4 regions of the Halomonas sp. A3H3 genome follow, and region 2 is predicted to be linked to each of the others. Evidence: riboswitches for the same ligand, from Rfam matches in the RefSeq annotation. Region 2 holds a riboswitch; each other region holds the start of a gene.
The links. A riboswitch is a leader RNA that binds a small molecule or an ion and turns the genes downstream of it on or off. The one in region 2 is predicted to bind thiamine pyrophosphate.
Positions count from the first base shown of each region.

Region 1: another riboswitch for thiamine pyrophosphate. It lies ahead of HALA3H3_RS23630 (NUDIX hydrolase); the one in region 2 lies ahead of tenA (thiaminase II).
Region 3: another riboswitch for thiamine pyrophosphate. It lies ahead of thiM (hydroxyethylthiazole kinase); the one in region 2 lies ahead of tenA (thiaminase II).
Region 4: another riboswitch for thiamine pyrophosphate. It lies ahead of HALA3H3_RS15700 (sodium:solute symporter family transporter); the one in region 2 lies ahead of tenA (thiaminase II).

Region 1 is NZ_HG423343.1:5,196,747-5,198,943, forward strand. It holds gene cmoB (tRNA 5-methoxyuridine(34)/uridine 5-oxyacetic acid(34) synthase CmoB) at 1-958, shown strand, start outside; TPP riboswitch at 1,073-1,176, shown strand; gene HALA3H3_RS23630 (NUDIX hydrolase) at 1,234-1,797, shown strand; gene HALA3H3_RS23635 (thymidylate synthase) at 1,861-2,197, shown strand, end outside.
Region 2 is NZ_HG423343.1:341,937-344,133, reverse strand. It holds gene thiC (phosphomethylpyrimidine synthase ThiC) at 1-306, opposite strand, end outside; gene tenA (thiaminase II) at 338-1,021, opposite strand; TPP riboswitch at 1,110-1,272, opposite strand; gene HALA3H3_RS01540 (NAD(P)-dependent oxidoreductase) at 1,486-2,197, shown strand, end outside.
Region 3 is NZ_HG423343.1:1,555,338-1,557,534, forward strand. It holds gene gloA (lactoylglutathione lyase) at 1-373, opposite strand, end outside; gene HALA3H3_RS06800 (hypothetical protein) at 618-962, shown strand; TPP riboswitch at 1,017-1,115, shown strand; gene thiM (hydroxyethylthiazole kinase) at 1,139-1,948, shown strand; gene thiE (thiamine phosphate synthase) at 1,938-2,197, shown strand, end outside.
Region 4 is NZ_HG423343.1:3,531,168-3,533,364, forward strand. It holds gene HALA3H3_RS15695 (peroxidase-related enzyme) at 1-582, shown strand; TPP riboswitch at 707-812, shown strand; gene HALA3H3_RS15700 (sodium:solute symporter family transporter) at 802-2,197, shown strand, end outside; gene corA (magnesium/cobalt transporter CorA) at 2,186-2,197, shown strand, end outside.

The DNA.
Region 1 (2,197 bases), 4.9 Mb from region 2:
AGCCACGCTGGATGCCTCGCTAACGCCCTGGCTAGCGAAGCTACCCGAGCAGTTAGCTCACGGGCTTGACCGTAACCGCCACGGCGATTTATCCGCCTGGGAAAAAGCCGTGGCCAAGCTTCCGGCGCTGCCCGCTGAGCGGCGCGTGGATTTAAACAGCGACACCGTCAGCGTTGATCTCGATCTTAGCGATAGCCAGCAGCGCCAGTGTTTTAACCTGCTAAGAAAACTCGCCCCCTGGCGAAAGGGCCCTTTTCAACTGGGTGGCATTCATATTGATACCGAGTGGCGCTCGGACTGGAAGTGGCAGAGAGTAGCTCCCCACTTGGCGCCGCTAAAATACCGTAAGGTACTCGACGTGGGGGGTGGCAGCGGTTACCACGCCTGGCGGATGGCTGGGGCAGGGGCTGCTTTCGTATTAGTAATTGACCCTTCGCCGCGCTTCTACTGGCAATTTCAGGCGGTACGCCACTTCGTCGGCGATACCGATGACGGAAGAACGCAGTTCTTGCCCGTGGGTATAGAAGATGTGCCGGAGAACCTGGGCTTTTTCGATACGGTATTTTCCATGGGCGTGCTCTACCATCGCCCTGCCCCGTTGGAACATCTTCAGCAGCTAAAAGCCGCGTTAGTTCCGGGCGGCGAGCTGGTGCTAGAAACCCTGGTAGTCGAAGGCGACGAGCAGACCGTATTTGTGCCCGGCGAGCGATACGCCGCGATGCCCAACGTCTACTTCCTGCCCTCTTCTCAAGCGCTCTGCCATTGGCTGGAGCGCTGCGGCTTTACCAACGTGCGCGTGGTTGACGAAGCCGTTACCACGTTAGACGAGCAGCGATCGACGGAGTGGATGACCTACCAATCGTTGGCCGATTTTCTCGACCCCAACGACCGCACCCGCACCATTGAAGGCTACCCCGCACCACGGCGGGCGGTGATTTTGGCGAATAAGCCGGGCTGATTAGCCGTTAGCCAAGTGTGCGAAGAGGGTGTCAAAACCGTCCCGGCGTCCGCCAAGCCGCCGCATTGAATTGCCCCCCAAATATTGACTTATACTAAAACTCATAGTAACAGTAACTTTTCCGAGGGGTGCCTGTTATTCAGGCTGAGATGGAGTTATCCAAACCCTTTGAACCTGATCCGGCTGATACCGGCGTAGGAACGGACATAAACCATATATGAACCTGTTTTGACACCTACGCCTGTATTATCCGAATCTCAATGCAGGAGTGTATCGTGTCGCAAGGTAACTCAACGCCCGCTAACGCATCTACGCTCAGTAGTACCTCCCCTTTTAACACGTCTGATAAAAACCGCCTGAACTCCGTACTTGCCAAGCCACGCTTGGCAGCAATCGCCGTAACTCTGCGTAATAATGAAGTTCTCCTCGTCCAACGCAGTAAAGAACCTCAACGGGGCACTTGGGGCTTCCCCGGAGGATCAGTGGAACCGGGAGAAAGCCTACATTGTGCAGCAAAGCGCGAATTAATGGAGGAAACCGGTATCACAGCATTGGTAGGACCGTTAATTGATGTAGTAGAAGTAATCGGATATGACCCAGAGGGAAGTCACCACCACTTCGCCTTGGTTGCCCTTTTATGTCACTACGTTGATGGCGAGCTACGGCCTGGTGATGATGCTGCGGACTGCCGCTGGGCGAAAGTTATAAACGGAAAACTCAACTTCAATGAAGCCTTAGCTGATCACGTCGCAGATACTGTCGTGAAAGCCTTTAATTTGCACAGTTTGATCGTCAAAGAAAAATCAAACGCGATTCACAGCTCCAATTCAGCTTTTTAAACTACTCGCCATCATTCGTATCAGCAAAATACGCCTCTTTGTCCACCGAAAGAGATGAATATAATGATGCACAAACATTATACGAATTTCACCAGCCTCTACAGAGATACACTGCATAAAATCTGCTTTGAATATGAATATGTTAACTCACCTAGAGGAAATAAAGAGCGAGAACTCATTGGCTTCAATATCCGACTCGACAATCCTCCTGATCGTTTTTGTCTAAGCAAAATACGCAAACAAAATATTGTTTTTAATTATGCAGAAGCGTTATGGTATTTATCAGGTAAAAACGACTTAGCATTTATTTCCTGGTACGCCCCTTCAATGCAACGCTACAGCCCAGATGGTATAAGCTTACCTGGTACTGGTTACGGAGCTCGTCTTAAAAACTTTGGTG
Region 2 (2,197 bases):
GGTATCGTCACGCTCTTCAATCCAGGCTCGGCGTAGTTCCGGCAGACCGCGGCGCAGGTCATTGTTAGCATCCGGATCGCTATAGGGGCCTGAAGTGTCGTACACCAGCAGTGGCGGGTTCTCTTCATCAATGCCGGTGGTTTTGGTCGGCGACAGTGAAATTTCCCGGAACGGCACACGGATATCCGGGCGCGAACCTTCGATATATACCTTACGTGAGCCGGGCAGCGGCGCAATGGCGGCGGCATCGACCTGGGCGGTTTCGGCTAAAAAGTGGCTGGTTTTGCTTGTTACGGTCTTAGTCATTACTGTCGTTTCCTTGTGTTGTTTTGCTGAATTAGTGGGTGAGGTCTTGGTCTATCAGCTCTAGGCCCATCTGCCAGAAGTCGATTTCCAGGCGGGTGGCGTCGCGGAAGATCTTGCTCAGTTCGGCAAAGCGGGCGGGGGTAATGTCGGCAAGGCGGATATTCAGCCATTCAAGCTCCGCCTGCATGGCGGCCTGAAACTCCTCGCCTTCGTACATGGCTATCCAGGCGTCGTAAGGGTTTTGCGCGCCGCGCAGGGTGGAAGGCTGGGCGTTTAGCCAGTTGGCGATTTCGCCGTAGCCCACCAGGCAGGGGGCCAACGCCACGTGCAAATCCAGCAGGTCGCCGCGGTTGCCGGTATCTAACACATAGCGGGTGTAGGCAAGCGTCGCTCTGGCTTCGGGAAGCTCCTCCAGTTCTTGCTCGGAAATCCCCCACTCCTGACAAAAGCCCACGTGCAGGCCCAGCTCCACATCCACAATGGCTTTCAAGCCTTCATGGGCTTGGCGAAGATCGGCGAGGGTGGGGCTTTTGTAGGCAGCCAGCGCATAGGCGCGGGCGAAGTGAATCAAAAACAGGTAGTCCTGCTTTAAATAGTGGCGAAACGACGCCCCGGGCAGCGTGGCGGTGCCTAGCTGGCGCACAAAATCGTGCTCAATATAGGCGCGCCAATCTTTCTGGCAAGCGGTAGTGAGATCAGTAAAGCGGTAGCCCATGACTCCTCCGGTGGTAATGATCCGGAGGGCGGGCGAAAAAGATCGAGGGAGTGGCGCAGAAGGGCGGCGTGCGATCGTGAGAGAGCAGCCGTGGCCATCGCTTGATCCCTACGCCGGTACCCTCGCTGCGAACTTGTGTAAGTAGCAGCGCATTAGCCGGATCAGGTTCTGCGGGATCAGCGCTCGGCAGCATTAATTGCTACGCCCTGCGCCATCTCAGCCGGATTTCACCGGCACCCCGTCAAGCTGTTCGTTGGTGGAGTGTAGGAGGCGGGTGAGGGAGATGCAAGGGTGTATGACATGGAAAGTTATCGGGAAACAATTTATTAGCATCATTACAGCGATGAGAGTTTAGGTGCTGTAATGGCGTTTCATGGCATCGGTACGTGAATTATTATACAGTTGAGTAACAAGTGGCTGTTTTACAGCCACTTCTATTTCGAATGTGAACCGTAGGGAGTTGCATGACCAACACGAACTCGATTTTAGGCGTCTATCTCAGTGATTCGCTCGACCTTGATGCCATTTATGGTAACGCCTTGCGCGATGAAGCGAGTGATGTCGTCCTGCGCCATCCCCATGAGATCGATAACCCCGAAGATGTGCGTTTTGCGATCTGCTGGTTGCCCAATGACAAGGCTTTCGAGAGCTATCCTAATCTTGAGCTGGCGATGTCTATCGGTGCCGGTGTTGATGCCCTGCTGGCGCATCCTGGCCTGAAAGATGAAGTACACATCGCCCGGGTGCGGGATCCACATCAGGCCGACTTGATGGCGGGTTTTGCCGCGCATGAGGTGCTCCATCGTGAGCGTGAGTTCACCACCCTGGAGCAAAATGCTGCCAAGGCGCATTGGGCGCCATTGACGATGCGCGCGCCAGCATCAAGAAAGGTGGCGGTGCTGGGACACGGCACCATGGGGCGCGCCGTGGTGAAAGCGGTGGCCGCGCTTGGCTTTTCTGTACACGTAGCCTGCCGCAGCGAGCCACAAGCGCCGGTTGAAGGCGTGACCTATCTGACAGGTGACGGGGCTGTCATGGCGGCAGCGGATGGCGCCGATTATCTGATCAATGTGCTGCCACTGACGGCTACCACTGAAAACGTGCTTAACAAGGCGCTGTTCGCGAAGCTCGCCAAAGACGCTTGGTTGGTGCAGATCGGTCGGGGTGAGCACTTGG
Region 3 (2,197 bases), 1.2 Mb from region 2:
GTACGTTGAAGCAGATATGCCCAAAGCCCTGGGGTTCGGCATTGCCATCGTGATAGGCGAAATCTTCCTGGTCTTCAGTCCCCCAGTTGTGGGTCAGCTCCAGCAGCCCTTTCTGGCTAAACGTCCAGGCGGTACGCGCTTGTGCATCGTCCGGAACGCTGTCGCTGGGTTCCAGGTTGGCCAGGAAGTAGAGCGAGAACTGCATCTCTTCGAAATCCAGCCGCCGCATCACCTGCATACCAAACACTTTTGAGTAGAACGCCAATGCCTGCTCAGGGTCTTTCACCCGCAGCATGGTGTGGTTTAAACGAAACCCTTGAGTTTGGGGCGGCGTAGCCACGACGCCGGGATGCTGCTCGCCTTGAAAACTCATTTTGCTCTCCTATCGCTGATGTTGATCATTGAATCCATTGAGCTTCACGTACCGCTTACCATGGGGGCTTTATGGCCATAATAACAGCCCTTACAAGCACGTAGGCAGTGTCGTATCGAGGTACCGATAAGCGCACTGGCAATACTAAACAAAAACCCTACACTTATTCTTCATAAGCTTTACAAAAAGCAGTTCCCGCAACATGAGTGATGCCCCACCTTTGAGGCGTCCACAGGAGTTTTCCATGAGTGCGATCGATATGACGCTGGGTGACCACCTGACGCTAAAACAGCTTTCCAATGCGCTTCACAACGGTTTTTCGCCGATTGTTGAAGTCGAGTCGATGGATGGAATCTACAAAGTGCGTTTTCACCATGCTAACGGCGTGTCTGAGCTGAGCGATAACAAGGGCCACGTCAGTACTTTTCTGGGCACGGGCGAAATCCGCGATACCCTGGGCCAACTGGGCTTGACCCACGGCGTGCTAACCTTCGCCGACCAGTGTGGTGACGAGATGATTGGGGTCGAGGGTAAAGCGATGACACCTGATGAAATGCTTACCTACGGTACGCGTATTTCGTTTCGTTAGATTGCTATCGTCCGCATCCGGGGCTTTACAGGGCTACTTCAGGCAAGGATAGTAATCCCTCGACAGGGGCGCCCTCCGTTACGGTTGGGCTGAGAAGCACCCTTTGAACCTGAACCGGATAACACCGGCGTAGGGAGTCGTGGTAACGCTTACCACCTCCCTGCCGGGAGGATGCTATGACCCTACGCCCGCTTGGCGATTACCTTGAGATGCTACGCTCAGTGACACCGCTGGTTCACTGTATGACCAACTATGTGGCCATGAACAGCACTGCCAACCTGCTGTTAGCCACCGGCGCGTCGCCCGCCATGCTGCATGCGCCTGAAGAAGTGGCTGAATTCACGGCTATCTCCGCGGGGCTGTCGATTAATATCGGTACGATCTCTGCCCACTGGGCTGACGCTATGCTCACCGCCACAGCGACTGCCGATCAGCATGCCATTCCCTGGGTATTAGATCCCGTCGCCGTTGGCGCCACGCGCTATCGCCAAACGCTGTGCGCGAAGCTGCTGGCCGCTAAACCCAGCGTGATTCGTGGCAATGCGTCTGAAATTCTTGCCCTTAACGGTTTAGCTAGCCAAGGCCGCGGCGTGGACGCCACAGCCGCCACCGACCAAGCCGTGGACGCTGCAATAGCATTAGCGCAAAAACACGGCTGTATTGTCGCGATGACCGGTGAAAGCGACTGGGTGACGGACGGCACACAGCACTACCGCATTAACGGTGGCCATCCTTTGATGCCCCGCGTAACAACGCTTGGCTGTGGGCTGAGCGCGCTAGTGGCGGGATTTGTGGCTGCCAACCGCGACGCCCCACTGGGTGCAACGGCAGCCGCGCTGGCCTGCTTTGCGGTCACAGGAGAGCGTGCGGGCAGCCACGCCAACGGGCCTGGTAGCTTTCAAGTGGCACTGCTGGATGCGCTGTATCAACTCACCCCTGACGACCTCACTACTTATGCCCAACTGGAGGCAATCCATGCCGCTTGATCTATCGCTCTACTTGGTCACCGATGCCACGCTCTGCCGAGAGCATGGTTTGGAACAAACGGTTGAGGCAGCGGTAAAAGGCGGAGTCACCACCGTGCAGTTGCGTGACAAGCATGCCAGCGATGAACAGATGATTGCCCAAGCCAAACGGTTAAAAGCGCTTCTGGCAGGCACCGGAGTCCCGCTGATCATTAACGATCGTTTGCAGGTGGCACTAGAAAGCCAGGCAGATGGCCTGCATGTCGGTCA
Region 4 (2,197 bases), 3.2 Mb from region 2:
ATGTCTTCATCATTAAGTCGTTTTAACGTGCCTGAAACATTGGATGACCTGCCTGACGATATTCGCAGTACCATTTTGACCGTTCAGGGTAAAGCGGGTTTTGTGCCCAATGTCTTTCTGATGTTGGCCCATCGCCCTGCTGAATTTCGTGCTTTTTTTGCCTATCACGATGCGTTGATGGAGCGCGAATCAGATACCCTCACCAAAGCCGAAAAAGAGATGATTGTAGTGGCTACCAGCGCACGTAATCGCTGCCTATATTGTGTGGTTGCTCACGGGGCACTGGTGCGCATTTACAGTAAAGACCCGCTACTCGCTGACCAAGTGGCGATCAACCATCGGGTGGCGCCGATTAGCGAGCGCCACCGGGTGATGCTCGATTTCGCCATGCACTGTGCCATCGATGTGGGTGAAATGACTGATGAATGGCTTGCCCGCCTGCTGGAAGTAGGCTTTAGCCAAGAGGATTGCTGGGATATAGGCGCGATCGCGGCGTTTTTTGGCTTGTCGAATCGGTTGGTTACCCTGGCAGGTACGCCACCCAATGAGGAGTTCTACCTGATGGGGCGAGTGCCTCGCTAAGAGGCGACCAGCGCACCTTAACTTTACTAAGCTATGATTTTGATTGAGAATAGTTCTTGAGACAGCGCTTCGAAAAGTACCCAAAAACGTACTTAGAAAAAGCGCTTAGCAAAACACCTACATTCACTGTCGCCAGGGGAGCCCTGCATAAAAGGGCTGAGATGCGGCTACGCAGACCCTGGAACCTGATCCGGTTCGTACCGGCGGAGGAAGTGCGACATGCTTTACCTAACGTTAGCCGTGCTTGGTGCGGCGCTGTGCTGCTTTGCTTACTTAGGCCTCCGGGCTCGCTGGGTGAATGGCCCACTTGATGACTATGTCACCGCCCGTAACTCGCAAACGGCATCTACCCTGGGGCTCTCCTTCCTTGCCTCCGGCATGGGCGCATGGATTCTCTTTGCTCCTCCTGAAATCGGCGCCTTTGTTGGCCCGCTGGCCCTGGCAGGCTATGCATTAGGCTCTGCGCTGCCGTTTATCGTCTTAGGACTGTATGGGCCGAAGATTCGCCGGGCGTTGCCCGAGGGGCGCAGCATCGCCGAGTTTGCTGAAGCGTGCTATGGCCCTGGTGTAAGGCGCTGGGTAACGCTGGTATCAATCGCCTATATGGCGTGCTTTTTAGCTGCCGAGCTAACCGCTATTGGCGCCATTACCGCGCTGCTTTCCGATGTGCCCCCCGCACTGGTGATTATTGGCGTGGCGCTTACCACGCTCATCTATACTGCGGCAGGTGGTCTACGGGCCAGCCTTGCCACTGACCGTTGGCAGGCGTGGTTGTTACTGGTACTGCTGTGTGTGGTCGGTGGCATGGCCCTATGGCGGCTTCCCACTATTCCCAACGAGGCTGCGCTTCCTGCCATTCCCATCACCAGTGCGCTCAGCGTAGCGTTAACGCTAGTGATCGCGGTTACCGCGGCCAATCTCTTCCATCAAGGCTATTGGCAGCGCGTGTGGGCCGCTCAAGACGATCAAAGCCTGGGGCGCGGGGCATGGTTAGGTGGCGCAATGACGGTAGTCGTCGTCATGGTGATTGGTGGTCTGGGTGTATTGGCCGCGATGAGTGGTGTGCCATTAGGCGAGCCGCCGATGCCATTTTTTGCCCTGTTAAGTGATGCTCCTGTTTGGCTGACGCTACCCGCCTTGGTATTAGCGGTGACCTTGGTGGCCTCCAGTGTTGATACGCTGCAAAATGGTATTGCCTCGTTGGTGGTCGCGCGCAGCGAGCAGCAGGGCGTATCACTGGTGGCTGCCCGCTGGGTGACAGTGGTAGTAATGGTACCGGTGGTATTAATTGCCTTGCAGGGGTTGTCAGTACTGCGTCTGTTTTTGATTGCCGACCTGCTGTGTGCTGCCATTGTGGTACCTGTGCTGTTGGGCCTGTGGCAACGAATGACGCCACTGGCCGCCATTGTAGGTGGCATCGCGGGGCTGCTGGGTGCCATTCTCCCAGGGTGGTTAAGCCAAGGAAGCTTGGTCGCCGGGATGGTGGCCGCCAGTTTTCCGGGCAGTGTCCCTACCTTGGGGCCATTCGTCGGGGCGTTAATCGCCTCAACGCTGGTGAGTGTGCTGTTAGCCTACTTAACGCTAGCTATTCGCAAGGACATCCATGATTCGAACT